DNA from 4 places in the Halomonas sp. GT genome. Region 1 is predicted to be linked to each of the others. Evidence: predicted binding sites of a transcription regulator. Region 1 holds the regulator's gene; each other region holds the start of a gene.

The links. The regulator LexA, encoded in region 1, represses DNA repair genes until DNA is damaged. The targets are predictions, from matches to a motif close to TACTGTNTANNTANACAGTA.
Region 2: B6A39_RS05630 (LexA family protein) is a predicted target of LexA. The motif match lies at 1,908-1,927, and genes of this name have one in related genera.
Region 3: B6A39_RS01355 (DNA adenine methylase) is a predicted target of LexA. The motif match lies at 1,747-1,766, and genes of this name have one in related genera.
Region 4: recN (DNA repair protein RecN) is a predicted target of LexA. The motif match lies at 1,372-1,391, and genes of this name have one in related genera.

Annotation. Positions count from the first base shown of each region.
Region 1 is NZ_CP020562.1:1,728,469-1,732,696, reverse strand. Features, by position in the region: gene nagZ (beta-N-acetylhexosaminidase) at 1-594, opposite strand, end outside; gene B6A39_RS08100 (L,D-transpeptidase) at 670-1,197, opposite strand; gene B6A39_RS08095 (TetR/AcrR family transcriptional regulator) at 1,175-1,852, opposite strand; gene lexA (transcriptional repressor LexA) at 2,185-2,862, shown strand; gene B6A39_RS08085 (energy-coupling factor ABC transporter permease) at 2,923-3,594, opposite strand; gene purU (formyltetrahydrofolate deformylase) at 3,679-4,228, opposite strand, start outside.
Region 2 is NZ_CP020562.1:1,199,159-1,203,386, reverse strand. Features, by position in the region: gene B6A39_RS05640 (patatin-like phospholipase family protein) at 1-640, opposite strand, end outside; gene B6A39_RS05635 (alpha/beta fold hydrolase) at 675-1,553, opposite strand; gene B6A39_RS05630 (LexA family protein) at 1,963-2,451, shown strand; gene B6A39_RS05625 (Y-family DNA polymerase) at 2,448-3,794, shown strand; gene B6A39_RS05620 (sodium-dependent transporter) at 3,756-4,228, opposite strand, start outside.
Region 3 is NZ_CP020562.1:276,466-280,693, reverse strand. Features, by position in the region: gene B6A39_RS01365 (hypothetical protein) at 1-129, shown strand, start outside; gene B6A39_RS01360 (hypothetical protein) at 295-906, opposite strand; gene B6A39_RS01355 (DNA adenine methylase) at 1,049-1,738, opposite strand; gene B6A39_RS01350 (hypothetical protein) at 1,860-2,309, opposite strand; gene B6A39_RS01345 (hypothetical protein) at 2,316-2,681, opposite strand; gene B6A39_RS01340 (hypothetical protein) at 2,999-4,228, opposite strand, start outside.
Region 4 is NZ_CP020562.1:321,928-326,155, reverse strand. Features, by position in the region: gene dnaK (molecular chaperone DnaK) at 1-437, opposite strand, end outside; gene grpE (nucleotide exchange factor GrpE) at 608-1,237, opposite strand; gene recN (DNA repair protein RecN) at 1,440-3,113, shown strand; gene fur (ferric iron uptake transcriptional regulator) at 3,222-3,674, opposite strand; gene B6A39_RS01570 (outer membrane protein assembly factor BamE) at 3,747-4,217, shown strand; gene B6A39_RS01565 (RnfH family protein) at 4,219-4,228, opposite strand, start outside.

The DNA.
Region 1 (4,228 bases):
ACGCTGTTTTATAGCCGCCAGCGGGCGATCATCTACAGGTAATGCCACATGAGAGTCAGCGGCAACGCCACCGTGACCAGGAAAGTGCTTACCTACTGCCGCCATACCCGCTTCATGCAAACCATTTATAAAACTCTGCCCTAGAACAGCGACATGCGCAGGGTCGGTGCTGAAGCTGCGATCACCGATAACACTAGATATACCACTGTCGACATCTAAGACAGGAGCAAAGCTGATATCAAGACCGCAGGCAGCCATTTCCATGCCCAGCAACCAACCCGCATCTTTTGCTAATGCAAGACCGGATGCCGAATCCTCAGTGAATTGATCACCAATACGTGCCATAGCTGGCATGCGAGTAACGCCTTCTCTAATTCGCTGAACGCGACCGCCCTCTTGGTCAATACCAAGCAACAGCTCACCGCGGACACGACGAATATCACTGCAAAGCTTTCTAACCTGATAAGCATTCTCGACATTTCTAGCGAATAAAATGACACCGCCCACAGCAGGGTCCATCAAAAGATGTTTTTCAGCTTTGGTTAATCGCGGCCCTTCAAGGTCGAGCATGACCGGGCCTAAAGATTGAGTCATTGTGATGGATCCAACAAAAGGGCCGTCAATTTTAGTTGATCAATCTCTCGTGTCAAAAAATCAATAATAAGTTGCCTAGGTTTGGCCATCATGAAGCCAAACGGGTGTGCCCGGCGGCGCATGCTCAAAAAGATACACCAAGTTATCATTTCGCAACCGAATACAACCATGCGAAGCGGCTACGCCCATCGGTTGATCAGGTGGAGTCCCATGAAGGTAGATGAAGCGACGTTGAGTATCGACATCCCCGCCTCGATTCACCCCTCTCTCTAAACCACAGAGCCACAAAATACGCGTTAATATCCAATCACGATGCGGGAATTCAATCGCAAGTGCCGACGTAAATACCTCCCCAGTCCACCGCCTCCCGCGAAAAACGGCATTATTAGGCAAACCGTCACCTATGGATGCGCGGATATAGTGCCATCCAAGGGGGGTTTGACCACTGCCCTCTTGCTGCCCTACACCTTTCTCGCCGGTCGACACGGCACACGTGTGCAGCAACGTACGCCCTTTCCACCAGCTTAGTTGCTGCTGTTTGATATTGATTTCTATCCACCCATCATTCTGCGGGGGCAGATCAGCTAGCGTAGGCGTTCGCATAATGTCCTTCATCAGCAGCAGGCGGCAGCGGTGCATTCATGGCGGCAACTACGACAGGGCGTAAACGTCTTACCAAATCCCTCACTGTTACTTGCTCATTATAGTCTTTCGCGGCAATGTCTCGCAGTGCATCTAAACCAGACAGCGTAAAAATTACGGTGCCCAGCATGAAATGCAGCCGCCAAAAACGCTCAGCATCTGGTAAATCTGGCGTTGCCTGACGCACTAGCTCAGTGAAACGGGTAAACACGTCACCGTACTGCTGCTGGATATAACGTCGTAAGTGCCCTTGTGCCTGGCTATACGCCAACCCTAGAAGACGCATAAACACCTTCAAGCTATTGCGCTCAGCAGGCACGGCCAACACCGTGCTTGCCATTGTTTCCAACAGTACTTCAAGAGGAATCACATCACCGTTGTACTGCGCTTCAAGATCATCAAGCGCCGTATGAAAACGTTGCGAGAAGGGATCTAGATAGCGCGCAAACACAGCTTGGATAAGCGCCTTTTTAGAACCAAAATGGTAATTAACGGCGGCCAAATTAACCCGCGCTTTACTGGTTATATTGCGTAGCGACGTTTCAGCAAAACCACGCTCTGCAAACAGCACCTCAGCGGTATCGAGGATACGTGTTACCGTATCAGATTGCGCCATAGCGCCCTCCAGAAAACGAGTGTTTAAAACATCGTTAAATACTATGCCATAACGTTATTTGGCTCAATCACTTATCTTTAGCTTTTTACCCAACGCTAAAATCAACCCTAGGCACCTATTCAGACACCTGCCAACTGTCGCTGTCGCGTTTGCCGTTGATATAACACCCAGGCTAGTCGCTCTTGTCTCCATTTTCTCAAAACACTTCCATAGCGACCGGCATTGCGGGGCTCTCTTGCATGTACTGGACAGAGCAACATACTGTATACTTAACCACATACTGTTTAAGCCGACATGTAGCCACTGTCTTGTTCAATTTTTTGGAGTTTGTTATGTCGCGTCCACTGACTGCTCGTCAGCAGCATGTTTTTGATTTTATTGTTAAAACAATGGCTGAATTTGGCTACCCGCCGACCCGCGCAGAAATCGCCAAAGCACTCGGATTTCGTTCTCCTAACGCTGCTGAAGAACATTTAAGAGCGCTTGAGCGCAAAGGTGCCATCCGCATTATCCGTAATACCTCGCGCGGAATTCGACTACCTAATCAGGAACCGCAGGATGTAAGTGACGTTTCGACAACGGCGCCCGCAACCAATGTAGAACCACTACCAAATGGCTTACCGGTCATCGGAGAGGTGGCCGCAGGAAGTCCGATTTTAGCAGCGGAACACATTGATCGTTATTGCCCTCTACCCGCCGAATACTTTACTCCCAAAGCGGATTACCTTCTTCGGGTGCGGGGCTTATCAATGAAGGATGTTGGCATACTGGAAGGTGACCTTCTTGCCGTACATCGCACCGATCGAGTTCGAGATGGCCAGATTGTGGTAGCAAGGCTAGAAGATGAAGTGACCGTAAAGCGCTTTAAACGACAGGGCCATACGGTGACACTAATTGCAGAAAACAGTGACTTTGCGCCCATAGAAATTGATCTACGCACCCAGCAGTTAGATATCGAAGGAGTGGGCGTTGGTGTCATACGTGGCGGTAACGGCCAAGCACTGGGATAAGCGAGTAAGTGTAAATACCGGTGAGGCACTCGATAGAGATACTCACCGGCTATCGCAATGTTACTGAGAGTCTATATAGCGACGATCATTAAACGTAGCTACCCAACTCGGGTGATACACCAGCAAAATACTGAGTAACATCCCTGTGATAAAAGCCTCGGAGGGCATTAACAGGGGTAAGAAGCGCGCATACTCTTGGGCTAAGTACACAGCTTCAGAGTCGGTACCCGCCACCATGATTAGCAAGACAGCCGATAATCCTCCACCCAATGTTGCCAGCGCAGCGCCAAAAAAACCGCATACGAAAAGAAAGACCATCAAATTATCAGGCAGACGTCGGTCTACAAACCGCCATACCAGACCAGCAACGACCGCAGGCACAATGCCGGTTACCAACACATTAGCGCCTAGTAACGCCCATTCGTTGCGCCCAACGGCTGACATCGCAACATTAATCAGCACATTGCTAATTAATGCGAGCGGCACTTTAAATACCAACGTCATCAGGACAGTGAATACTAAGTGCAGGGTTAACCAATCGACTGCCTGAGCACGCAGTTGCCACATCAGCATCACGGCAAGCGTCGCGGCTAACCACCGATGCTGAAGCGCCACATCGTCTATCAGTGATCGCCATGGGCGCAGCCATATCATCCACGCGAGCACGCTAAACGATACCAACCACGTCAGCAACAATGCCCAGGGAGCTAAAACACTTTGCGCGAAAGACATGGATGCCCCTATCTACCCTCAGCTAACGACTAGCCAGCTGTAAATCTGAATTGATTAAAAAGTCTGATTAACTAAATAGCATGATTAGCTGAACACCACAGTCTTATTGCCATGGATTAATACTCGGTCTTCTAGATGCCATCGTAAACCACGCGCCAATACCGCTTTTTCGACATCGCGCCCGAAACGCACGAGATCCGTTGGCGTATGGCAATGACTGACCCGATGAATATCTTGTTCAATAATCGGCCCAGCATCCAGCTCTTCAGTGACATAGTGACAGGTAGCACCGATTAGCTTAACGCCTCGCTGGTAAGCTTGATGATAGGGCTTAGCACCAGCAAAAGAGGGTAAGAAACTATGGTGGATGTTAATCACCCGTCCTGCATAACGCGAACAGAGTGAAGGCGGCAAAATCTGCATGTAACGCGCCAACACAACACAGTCCGCTCGTGCACTATCAATTTGCGCCTGAACCTGCTCGAAAGCAGCTTGCTTATTTTCAGGGTCTACTGGCACATGATGGTAAGGAATGCCATACCATTCAGTGAGTGACCGCATATCTTCATGGTTTGAAATAACCCCAACAATGTCGCAGTCCAGCTCCCCTGCTTGCCAACGGTAAAGCAAATCA
Region 2 (4,228 bases), 530 kb from region 1:
TGGGTAACAACTCCTCTAACGTAATGGGTTGCGGACTGTGTGCCGTCACGTTAACCGCCACCACAAAATCCGCTTCGTGGGCGGCTAATATCGGCATCATCGGCAATGGGTTCAGTAAGCCTCCATCAACGAGCACCTGATCCCCCACATGCACCGGGGTAATGACACCCGGCACGGCAATAGAGGCACGGATTGCCTGGAGTAAAGGGCCATTTTGAAACCACACTTCACGTTGACGAACCAGATCTGTCGCGACGGTCGTCACCGGAATAGGCAGATCTTCGATCAGCATATCGCCGACCAGCTCTTCAAGCTTATTCATGACCTTATTCGCTCGCATGGCGCCCATCGGACTCCAGGTCACATCGACCAGCTTGAGCACGTCTAAGTAATCCAGGTTACACACCCACTCCCGGTATTCAGGCAGCTTTCCAGCGGCATAAATACCAGCAATTAGCGCGCCCATGGAGCAACCCGCAATCGAAATTATCTCGAAGCCGCGCGCTTCCAGTGCTTCAATAACGCCGATATGGGCGTACCCCCTAGCCCCTCCACTTCCCAATACCAGCGCAACTTTATTACCGCCATTCAAGCAGCTGCTTGCCCCAGGTGTTTTAACAACATGCGCTACTTTCTTCATCGTCACCTTCCTAACGCGAGCAATCAGATACCCGCTACGCTTGCTGACTGATTATGCTGGCCACGTGACGAACCGCCTGAGGTTCAAGATGCAGATGATGGCCGCCCGCTAGCACATGGCGCGTTAATTGTGGTACTGCTTGCCGCGCTTTTTCTGCCCAGTCCCGCTCGCCTAAAATACCTCGTTCACCTTCTATCAATAGCACCGGGGCTTGAATCTCCGCCAGTAGTGACAACACTTGCTGGGGCGTAAAGCGCACCAAAGAAGGCTTTAACAAACGGCTATCAGTGCGCATTTGCACATGCCCATCGGCAGTGGCCTGTGTGTTGCGCTCGACAAGTGGCGTGGCGGTGATGCTGTCCAGCGGCGTGACACCTCCGGCTACCCGCGCTGCCACAGCACTCTCAACATCGGGATAACGAGGAGGACGTGAAAGCGGCCGCCTGTAAGCCACTAATCCTTTGCGTAGTTGGCTTGCAGTCTCTTCAGCAGGTGTGTTTAGCGCTCCTAAGCCATCTAACAAAATTAGCTTATCTACCCGCTCGGGTAGCGCTGCCGATACTAGGCAAGCCACGGCTGCCCCCATCGAGTGAGCAAGTAGCGTCGTTTTTTCGATCTCTAATGACTCCATGGTATCCAGCACGTCGTGGGTATAGTCCCATAATGCATAGTCGCTTCCTGTCGGCGCATGAGCTGAGTGCCCGTGACCACGGAAGTCGATCGCCACAATGCGAATATCCAGCGCTTTCACTAACAGCGGTGCCAGCCGGCTAAAGCTCGCCGCGTTGTCTAGCCAACCATGCAGTGCCACCCAAGTAGGCGCAGTGCTACGCCCCCAGCTAAGCGCCGCCAGCCGCCCATTCGCCAGGGAAAGCGGCTGCGCAGCGGTACCGACGTGGGTCGATTCATTCATAAGCAGGATCTCTTTAAAGCCGGATAACCAAGCAATGTCATCTACGTCAGATGACGCTCTAGGGCGTAAACGTTACCATGCTAAGCGCAGCACATCTGTCGCTTTATGCGGATAACGCTTGCGTGCTGCGACTACTTCGAAATGCTCTTAACGATGATGACCAACAGGAAAATGACCATGAAACCACGTCGTGACACCCGTGCTCGCAATCTTGTGTTCTTGATTACCGTGATAAGCGCGTTGGTGGTTGGTCTATGGCTTGCCCGCTGAGCCAATAGCACCCGCTGAGCCAGTAGGCCCCAGCGTTGAGCGTCGCTTGCAATTTTCTCCCTATGAATAAATACTGCTCACAAATACTGGCTATAAAAACAGTACTTAAGTACATTATTTATTCATGAGGATGCCGACGATGCCGTCTCAAACCGCCTCTTTAAAAACAACTACGCTTGAAACAAGCACATTTACAACAACGATGGTTTCAACAGCCCTGCCGTTAACCTCTCAGCCGTTGCCATTTCCAACGTTATACGGTCGTGCTGGGTTTAGCGGCTTCCCTTCACCTGCTCAAGATTACGAACCACGCACACTAGATCTCAATGAGCGGTTGATTAAACACCCCAACCACACGTTTTATCTCACCGCCGCAGGCGACAGCATGGAAGGCTGGGGGATATTCGAAGGTGATTTACTGGTGGTAGATCGCAGCATACCGCCCCGTTTAGGGCATATCCTGGTCGCCATGTTTGAAGAGGAAGTACTGATAAAGCGTTATGCGCTCTATCAAGGCACGCCACACCTTTGCTCGGCTCATCCCCACTATCCACCGCTGCCGTTAGAAGAGACAAATTGCCAGCTATGGGGTGTGGTGCGCGCCGTGGTGCATGAGTATTTGCCATGATTGGCCTTGTTGATGCCAATAATTTTTATGTTTCCTGCGAGCGTGTTTTTAACCCCGCGCTTGAAGGTAAACCCGTTGGCGTGATGTCGAATAACGATGGCTGTGTAATTGCCCGCTCGGCTGAAATGAAAGCGTTAGAAATCCCCATGGGCACTCCTTCTTTCCAACTGGAAGGTTTGCATCGGCGGGGAGAGATTCATTTATTATCATCTAACTACGAGCTGTATGGCGACATGTCCGCACGACTCGCCCAACTGCTGCGAGATGCCTGCCCAGACGTCGCACCTTACTCTATTGATGAAATGTTTATTTACCTGGATGGCTTCAGCGACGCTCAATGTCAAACGCTTGGGGACGTTGTGCGCCGCCGTATTCGCCGCTATTTAGGGTTGCCCGTATGCGTAGGGCTGGCACCTACTCATACGTTAGCCAAGCTCGCGAATCACGTTGCCAAAAAGCAGTCTCACTACCAAGGCGTCTGCCTACTCACCGCCAACAGCCCGACCACTATGGGGCTGCTTAAACAGCTGCCGGTGAATGCCGTATGGGGCGTCGGTAGGTGCCTAGCAGAACGGCTTGCGGTGAGTGGTATTCGCACGGCGTGGCAGTTGCGGGAGTGCGACCCAAAGCAACTTCGCAAACGATTTTCAGTAGTGCTTGCACGTACAGCACTTGAGCTACGTGGTACCTCCTGCTTGGAAATGAACGCACTAGAAGAGCCGCGTCAGCGTATTATGACGTCGCGCTCTTTTGGTCAAGCCACCGGCGTAAAAGTGGAATTGCACGCAGCGCTGCGGCGCCATGCCCAGCGTAGTGCCGAAAAACTGCGCCAACAGAAAAGCCTTACCCGCGCCGTGTTGTTGTTTCTAAACACCAACCGCCATCGTAAAGACCAGCCTCAACTTTCGCCTAGCGCGATGATTCCCCTGGCATCGCCAAGCGACGATACCCGCATCATTTTAGAAGCCGTGCGCGAAGGGCTTGAACAGATGTATCGGCCAGGTTTTCAGTTTATGAAAGCCGGCGTCATGCTATTGGACTTAGTGGATGCGCAGCAGTATCAGCTTTCACTATTGCAGCCCTTAACCAAGGCGCATCCGCACTTGATGAACACCATTGACGCCATCAATCAGCGCATGGGGCAAGGCACCATTCGTTTTGGAATGACAGAGGCGGAAGCGCCGTGGCAGCTACGCTGTGCACACCGCTCTGACCGTTACACCACCTGCTGGGACGAACTCATGGAGGCAGGCACTCACCCTGGCGCCATTGCGGCCGCCAGGGTGAAGCGTGAACAACAGCGGCTAGCGCGAGCGCAGCGCTTGGCGCAGCCGCGGGCTTAGGGTCTCCCCCGCTGCGACCATGACCACCAAAACTGCTAGCAGCCACGGCCAATGCACCGCGAACGAAACTTGGTAAAGCCCCAAGGCATCAGCAAAGATAACCAAAATACCCAACGGACTAACGTAGCGCACCATGGTCAGCCATAGCGCATAAGGCAACGGTGCAAGGCCTAGTTCATCGCGGAATGTCTCACTTTTCAGCACAAACCCCGCCAGCACGACCGTACCCAATCCCCCCAGCGGCATCATCCAGCGCGAGGTCAAATAATCCAACCAATCAAAGAAGTTTTTGCCCGCAAGTGCCCAATCAGCGCCCAGGTTAAACGATAGCATCGCCAGCGTGCTGATCAGCCATAGCACGATGCCCGTCGCCCAAGAGGCAGACTTACGGGTCATGCCTTTGTTATCGCATAACCACGACACCGTCGCTTCCA
Region 3 (4,228 bases), 1.5 Mb from region 1:
ACTGAACTCTGGCTGACATACGCCGAGATGCCCCACGTTATTGACCACCTAATGGATGAGCAAACCTGGGAAGCTCATCGAAAAGCCATTATGGAACTACGCGCCTCACACTTTTCCCCACCACTCTAAATAAAGTGCATAAACGCTCATGAAAACGCATAAAAAATACACGCCTTAGAACCGCCTTCCCGCCCAGCAGTGGCGCGGCTTAAGGGACTGCCGCAATGGTGCATAAAAACCACTACATTTAGCGCGCGGGCGGGGTGACGATGGCGCGGCGTGGGTAATGAAGATCTAGTCTGGAGTCTGGTTAAGCATCCTCTCTAACTCGAGGATCTTAGTATCGCTTTCTAAGCTGGCGATCAAACTCCAGCCAAGGTGAGTGAACATAGCTCCAAAAATTGTCGCGCCGAAACCCATTAAGCTTGACTGGAAAAGTAGAGCAAATCCTTTTAACCCTGTGTCATAGAGCGTTTTGATATCATTAAAGTAAATGTGCCCTACTAGCAGGTACAAAGTGTATGTACCCAAAAAAAATAGCGTTACACCTACTAAAAGAAATAAAACACCGCTTAAAAACTCTATAACCATACGCCATTTCTCTGGCAATTTTACTCTTCTTTTAATTTCCATTTTGTGGGTTGTGAAATCACATATGACGGCAGGTCCGGCTTGACCAAAAATCATCAATGACTCCCTTGGCCCCCAATTAATAGAAGCTATTTTCTCAATCAGCTTAGCTGATGCTCTCTTTTTGAATGCGTTGTAAAAAGCATCCTCCAGCCGCAATTGAGAACATAGTTTTCTCCGATCATTTTGATAAACACCCAACGCTTCAATCACTTCGTCGAGCTTTGGCTTTCTGTTCAAAAGCCTAGAAATTAAAGTAAGTAAGACTTCAACCATTTTTAGCTTCCATCCAAAAGACAGTGAATAAGCCGCCCCTTTCGGAGCGGCTTGGCGTTGGTTAGATAGCTGGCTAGAGGTTTAGCGGTTGGTGATGATCAATTCACCGCGTGGCTCGGTCGCTTGCTGCCCCACAGTATACCTAATTAAAGTTGTTTGCAGGGTTAACCCTTTGAAGGCATCGCGCATCTCTGGCGTGTCGTTGACGCTGATTACAAACTGCCCCTGCCCTCTCCCCCATCCGGTAGTACTCTTCCAGCGAGAAGTCGCAGCCGTATCCAGCAGTACTCCAATAAGGCGGGTCGAGATAGAATAGCGTGCCTTCCCGATCATAACGCCGGATGCATTCCGCCCAATCCAAATGCTCGACCACCGCCCTGGATAACCGTAGGTGGGCATCGCTAAGATCTTCCTCAATGCGCAGCAGGTTCATGCGCGGCGGTGATACTGCAGAGGTGCCAAACGTCTGACCGCTGACTTTGCCACCGAACGCTAGCTTCTGCAGATAGAAGAAACGTGCTGCCCGCTGAATATCCGTCAGGTGGCGTGGGTCGATCTCTTTTTGCGTGAGGTACTCTTCCCTGCTGACCAGCCCCCAACGGAACTGCTTTACCAGCTCATCTGGGTGATGCTTCACCACACGATAGAGGCTCACCAACTCGCCATGCGCATCGTTGATCACCTCTACTTTGCTTGGCTCCTTCATGAAGAAAATAGCCGCCCCACCACAGAAAGGTTCTACATAAGCGGTGTGGGGTTTGAAGAGTGGCAGGATCTGTTTAGCCACCCGTCGCTTGCCGCCCATCCAGGGCAAAATCGGTCGATTCATCATCCTTGAATACCTGTTCATACATACAGTTTTAGGGTATAGTTCTTTTATCGCTTGCGGGGCCGTAAGCTCCTTTTTTTCAAGGATGAAACGAGCGGTGCGCCTGGGTAACCAGGCGCTTTTTTTATGCCTCAAGATCCAGTAAATACGGATCGAACCTCACCACCTCTTCCCCCACGAACTCGTTGATCTCTTTGAAGGTGGCCTGGAGTGGCTCCAGCTCGTTGCCCACATACACCTTGGCGGCTTTTTCGGCATCGCCAAATCCGGCGGCGTTTTGAGGTACCACGCCCATCAACTGAGGTGGGATACGGTGCCCGGCTACTTGGTCGTCGCGGGTGATGTTTTTGATGTTGTAGAACTCATCTTTGGCCGCGACTTCTGACACCGGGATGATCTGCACCCCGTCCTTTTTCCCCCTGGGCGAGTAAAGGAACAGGTTGCGGAAGTTGCCCGGCCCTTTGCTCTGTTTAAGCGCCTTGCGCATGTCGTCGATGTCTTTTTGATCGTGGGCCGGGTCGTTGACGTACATGATGAAGCCCGCGTGGCTGCCGTTGAAGTAGTAGCGGAGCACCCAGCTTCACTGGCGGAACTTAATAGCCCTCATTAGGTACACCAGCGTGCCCATCAATGAGATTGTAAAACCACCGTACAAAATGAACCCAACATACTGTACGTATGAATCTTCTAAATCATTAAGCCCATTCATAAAAAGGCCCATCACGGCCATGAAGACGGCCCACACAAGCGCGCTAACCGAATCGCTATCGTTACCATCTTTGAAAGTAAAACCAATCACTAACGCAAGCAGAATGAAAACAGTTTCATGACTGCCACTTTGAACAACACGGATATGAAAAGCAGGGTCATCGACCAACTTGCCAATCCCCATACCTGTGGCTACCATAAGCGCGCCCAAAACCTTTACCCAGAATTCGCTTCTCATAACGATCCTTACTTATGATGACTTATGGTCTTTTTGTGTTTGGTTTCGGTAGTGCAACTTACCAAGAACTGCAACCGTAAACTTCTTGGCGCTACTCCAACCATAGCCGCGTTAACGCTCGAACCTGCGCGTAGCAAAACCTTGATTTTCTCCGCGTCCTAGCGAATCCGGGTATAGCTTAACCGCTGATAAGGGGGATTACCCTATATTGTATTTCTCGGAAATTGTTTCTGTCACACGATAATTCCGCGCCCAGCCACCCTCTATAAAGCCCTCCACTAAGTGCGAGAACCTTCCATACTTATATAACAGCTCATCTAAACCCAAGAGCCAATTAGACTCGGTAAATTCCATGTTATAAAAGCCAATAAAAAGTAGGCTCCACCTGCAATAAACAAAGCCCAGTAAAAAGTCGTTCGCCTTTTATTAATAGGCTGAAGAAAGCGACTTTTCTTATCGGCTTGCGATGAGTAGTGCTGCAACACATCGAGCCATGCCTCACTTTCTTGATCAGCAAGTGAAACATCCCGCCAGTGGGCTGCTAACTGTAGGACAAATGATAGCACCAAGTAGTAAGACAACACTTTAACCAAGAATGCCAACTCAGTACTTTCTAAAAGAGCTGTAAAATTTTGCTTGTCAAATTTAGCAATGAATGAGAAAGCAACAAAAAACAAAATACCCAGCGCATCACGGGTTAGTGAATTGACAAGTTCCCGTACCTTAGCCGCGTATAGGTCGGCGTGAGATTTCATGTCTTTCATAAGCTCACGAACTTCTTTGTGATAAGCATCTTTGCGCTCAAGTATCACGAAGGCATAGCTATCACGTGCTTGATCGAGCGCAGCTTCGAGATGATTCTCCATACCCGAAAGCAACGGCTGCTCTTTCTCAATATCGATTGACAAGCGATCCATTACCAAGCCGAGACGTGTCTCAGGCCTCTCTTCATATACCCAAAGTACAGTTTCAATCAAAAGCTTTAGTGTTTTAGGGCTAGCATGTTGGTTGGTATCGAATAGCGCCATAGAAATACGCTTGGTACCTTTCAAGGTAACTTCGTAACGGCCTTCTATGCACCGTAGCTCTTGAACAAGGCAAACAGACAGCACAATTGAACTTAGTTTAACCAGAGGTTCTATCTCAGTGTTATCAAGATTTCCCCAGGTTAGTGCATAGCCCTTAGGACAAACACGTAACCCTCGCGTAGCGTTAGTATGAATTAATCGATGAACTTCCTCAGAGCTCGGTAAATCGACTGGCTCGACAATAGGAGGCAATGCCTCTGGAGGCATTACCCAAAGAAGAGGCCCTCCAACGCTTTGCGAAAGCCCTTGAACTCGAATTGTCACTGGTTTGGCAAAATCAGGAGTATTGCCTGTCGGGTACAAGCAAGGATCCCAGCTTTCAAGCCACTGATGAAAGCCCTTTACACTGAAGAACACCAATGTGATCTCATCTTCTCTTGCTCGCAGATGTTCTGCGATAGGCGTTTTACCCAGAATCAAGCGCCAACTGTCGCCATCAAACTCAGCCGTAGACAGGTC
Region 4 (4,228 bases), 1.4 Mb from region 1:
AAATAAGCCGGTACGGTGATAACCGCTTCAGTTACCGCTTCACCGAGGTAATCTTCGGCGGTTTTCTTCATTTTCTTCAGCACTTCCGCGCTTACCTGCGGCGGCGCCATTTTCTTGCCTTTTACTTCAACCCAAGCATCACCGTTGTCTGCTTCAGTGATTTTGTAAGGCACCATTTTGATGTCTTTTTGTACGACATCATCTTTGAAGCGACGGCCAATCAGGCGTTTGATCGCGTAAAGGGTGTTCTCAGGGTTGGTGACAGCCTGACGTTTTGCCGCCTGGCCTACCAGCGTTTCACCATCGTCGGTGTAAGCAATAATGGAAGGCGTAGTACGACCACCTTCGGCATTTTCAATTACTTTAGCGCTGTCACCATCGAGCACTGCCACACAAGAGTTGGTGGTGCCCAGATCGATACCAATAATGCGTCCCATAGCAAAAACCTCGAATTCGGTTGTTACAAAACTGATGTTTGAAAGCTGATGTCAAAAAATCTGCTTTTTGAAATTTAAAGCGTTTGCGGGTTTTCCCGCGGGTTGCCCTTTATTTGGGGGCCGCTCGCAGCATTTCAAGGGGCTTTTTTTTGCTTTGCGTCAGCCAATGCTTAATTGGCTTTTTGGCTGACTACCACCATCGCTGGGCGAACTAGGCGGCCGTTAAGCAAATAACCCTTCTGCATCACGTCCATGACGGTATTGGGTTCAAGCTCGGGATTCGGCACCATCGCCATCGCTTCGTGAACCTGCGGGTCGAAGGGCTCACCCTGGGGCTCAACGCTTTCCACGCCAAATTTATTCAATACGCCTAACTGCATTTTGAGGGTCATGGAAACGCCCTCACGATGTACGTCAGAGGCTCCGTCTTCCATGCTCTCTAGGGCTTTTTCCAGACTATCAACAACGGGCAATAGCTCTTTAACAAATTTTTCTAAAGCAAATTTGCGCGCTTTTTCAGCTTCTTGCTCAGCCCGGCGACGCACGTTTTGAGCTTCAGCAGCGGCACGTAGCGCTTGGTCTTTAGCTTCCGCCAAGCTCTGCTCAAGCTCTTCCACCTGAGCAGCTAGCATATCGGCTTCAGGGTTTCCCACTTCGCCCTCTAGCGCAGCCTCTTCCTCAATCAAGCCTTCCAACTCGCCCTCGACCAGACGCTCTTCAGCCGCTTGCTCGGTGACTTCCGCCTCTTGCTCTTGGCGGGCCAGCTCATCTTCTAATGGGGTTTGCGGTTCTTTTGCCATGCCTAGCTCCTGAAAAATATGCAGCGGTGGCATTGACGGCCACCTCGGTTAAGTAACGAGTATTAACCACGTATGAACGCTATATGGGGGCCATAAAAGCCATCTCAAGAGGGGCATTGAAGTGAGTTACAGACTACTGTATAAAACAACAATTATTGGATAAGTATCCAGCTTCTGTGCCGCACTGCCTCAGGAGGCCTTAATGCTTACGCAGCTAGCAATCCAAGATTACGCTATTGTCGACCGCCTTGAACTCGACCTAACCCGGGGCATGACGGCGATCACCGGGGAAACTGGGGCAGGCAAATCGATTCTGCTCGGTGCCCTTGGCCTATGTTTAGGTGAGCGTGCCGACGCGGGCAGTGTACGTCACGGACGTGAACGCACCGACCTTTCCGCTCGTTTTGATATTCAACACCTGCCCGCTGCCACTGAGTGGTTGACTGCTCGTGAGCTGCCTGCTGAAGAGTGCTTGCTGCGCCGTGTGGTCACAGCCAGCGGTCGCTCCAAAGCATGGATCAATGGCCACCCTGCTACCATCGCTGACCTAAAATCGCTGGGCGAGCAGCTGATTCAAATCCATGGACAGCATGCTCATCAGGCACTCATGCGTGAAGAAACCCACCTTGCTCTGCTAGATGATTATGCTGGGCTACGTGAGCGTAGCCAGCAGTTAGCTGAAACGTTCCGCGAGTGGCGCAGCGCTCGACGGCGATTAAAAAAACTCAGCGAAGAAGGCAGTGAGGTTGAGGCAAAACGACAGCTGCTACGTTACCAAGTAGAAGAATTAGATCAACTAGGGTTGGCCGAAGGTGAGCTGCAAACCCTCGAAGAAGAACAGCATACCCTTGCCCATGCGGAAGAGACGCTGCGTGAAACCCAGTTTGCCGCCGACTGCTGCGCGAGCGATGAAGGCGGCGCTCTGTCACTGTTAAACCAAGCCTATACCCATTTAAGCGCGCTACCCGGCAGTGACAAAGGCACACTGGCCAATACCTTGGCTATGCTTAGCGATGCGCGCATTCAAGTAGAGGAAGCTTCCAGCGAGCTTAATCGTCTTGCCAGTACTACTGAACTAGACCCGGAACGCCTAGCCTGGGTAGAAGAACGTCTTGGCGATGTCCACCGTATCGGCCGCAAGCACCACGTTGCCCCGGAAGAGATTTGCGCACTGCATGCCCGGCTCAGCCAGGAAGTCGAACTGCTAGAAGCCAGCGACGACGACCTGGAGTCGTTAAGCAACCAAGTGTCTGAATACCGCGAGCGTTACCGCAGCGACGCTAAACAACTAAGTGAGGCGCGACAAAAAGCCGCCGTTCGCTTAGGCAAAGAGGTGCAGCAACAACTGGCTTTTCTGGCCATGGGTAAAGCACGCTTTGAGGTAGACGTTACCCCGCGAGAAACGCCTACGCCGGAAGGCCTGGACCACGTTCAATTCCTGATTAGCGCTAATCCGGGTCAGCCTGCTAGGCCGTTAACCAAGGTGGCTTCGGGCGGTGAGCTTTCGCGTATCAGTCTTGCCATTCAAGTGGTGGCCGCTTCCCACTCCACTATTCCCAGCTTGGTCTTCGATGAAGTGGACGTAGGCATCTCGGGAGCGACGGCCGAAATTGTTGGCCAACTGCTACGCAAGCTCGGCGAAAACGGGCAAGTAATGACCGTCACCCACCTACCTCAGGTCGCCGCTCAGGCGCATCAGCATCTGCATATTGAAAAACGTGCCAAACGAGATAGCACACTGACCCATATGGCCCTGCTGGACGAGCGTGGCCGGGTTAGTGAACTTGCCCGCATGCTGGGCGGTGTAACGCTATCTGACCAAACACTCGCTCACGCCAGGGAAATGCTTCACGCTAGCCAACGGCCGCCGCACTAAGCGTTTGTTCAATCGCCAATCACTAGTAAACACTACACGCTATAAAAAACGCCCCCAGGGCGCGAATGAAACATCACTCGCACCCTGGGGGCGTCTTATTTAGCGCGACTATTTTTTATTTGTGGGGCCACTGTCCTGTCGCGTTACGTCCGACCCACGGGGGCGTACATAAAGCACCAGGGCATGGTCCACAAGTTCATAGCCGTGCTCTTCGGCGATCTCTTGCTGACGACGCTCAATGATTTCATCGACAAACTCAATGATTTCACCACTTTCTAAACACACCATATGGTCGTGGTGGTCTTCTTGAGTCATCTCGAACACCGCGTGACCACCATCAAAATTATGACGGATCACCAAGCCTGCTGATTCAAACTGAGTCAGCACGCGGTACACGGTAGCCAAGCCAACATCCTCGCCCGCATCAATCAGTGTTTTGTACACTTCTTCTGCGCTAAGGTGGTGTTGACCCGAAGCATTTTCGAGAATCTGCAGGATCTTGACGCGCGGCAGGGTCACTTTCAGCCCGGCTTTGCGCAGTTCATGGTTCTGATCGGCCATGGTTGCTCTTCGCAGTAACAGGTTAGGTCGGGTATGATCGACCGAAACCACGATAGTGAAGAATAGGCTCAAATGCAAAAATTGACTCGTATCATTACTCTTTCCGTTGCCCTAACCGTTGTTAGCGGCTGCAGCTACGTTGGCGTTTACAAGCGTGACATCCCTCAGGGCAACTTGGTGACCGAAGAAATGGTCAGCCAATTACAGCCAGGAATGACCCAAGAACAAGTTACTTATGTAATGGGTCGCCCGCTGCTGGAAGCCCCCTTTGACACACGGGAGTGGGATTACGTTTATCGTCTTGATAAAGCATACGCGGGTGTTGAGCAGCGGCGTGTAACCCTCACGTTCGACAACGCGGGGCGTTTAGTAAACGTTGAACAACAAGGTGATTTCTCTGGTGATCTGCCGATCAGCAGAGATACCGGTGCAGGCCCTGCAACAGAAACAGCAGATCCAATCAGCGGTATCAACTCGCCTAGCCAGCGAGTACCCACGTCAGAAAATGCCCCAGCGCCACAGCCAGTGATGCCTTCCGAATAAATTACCCGCTT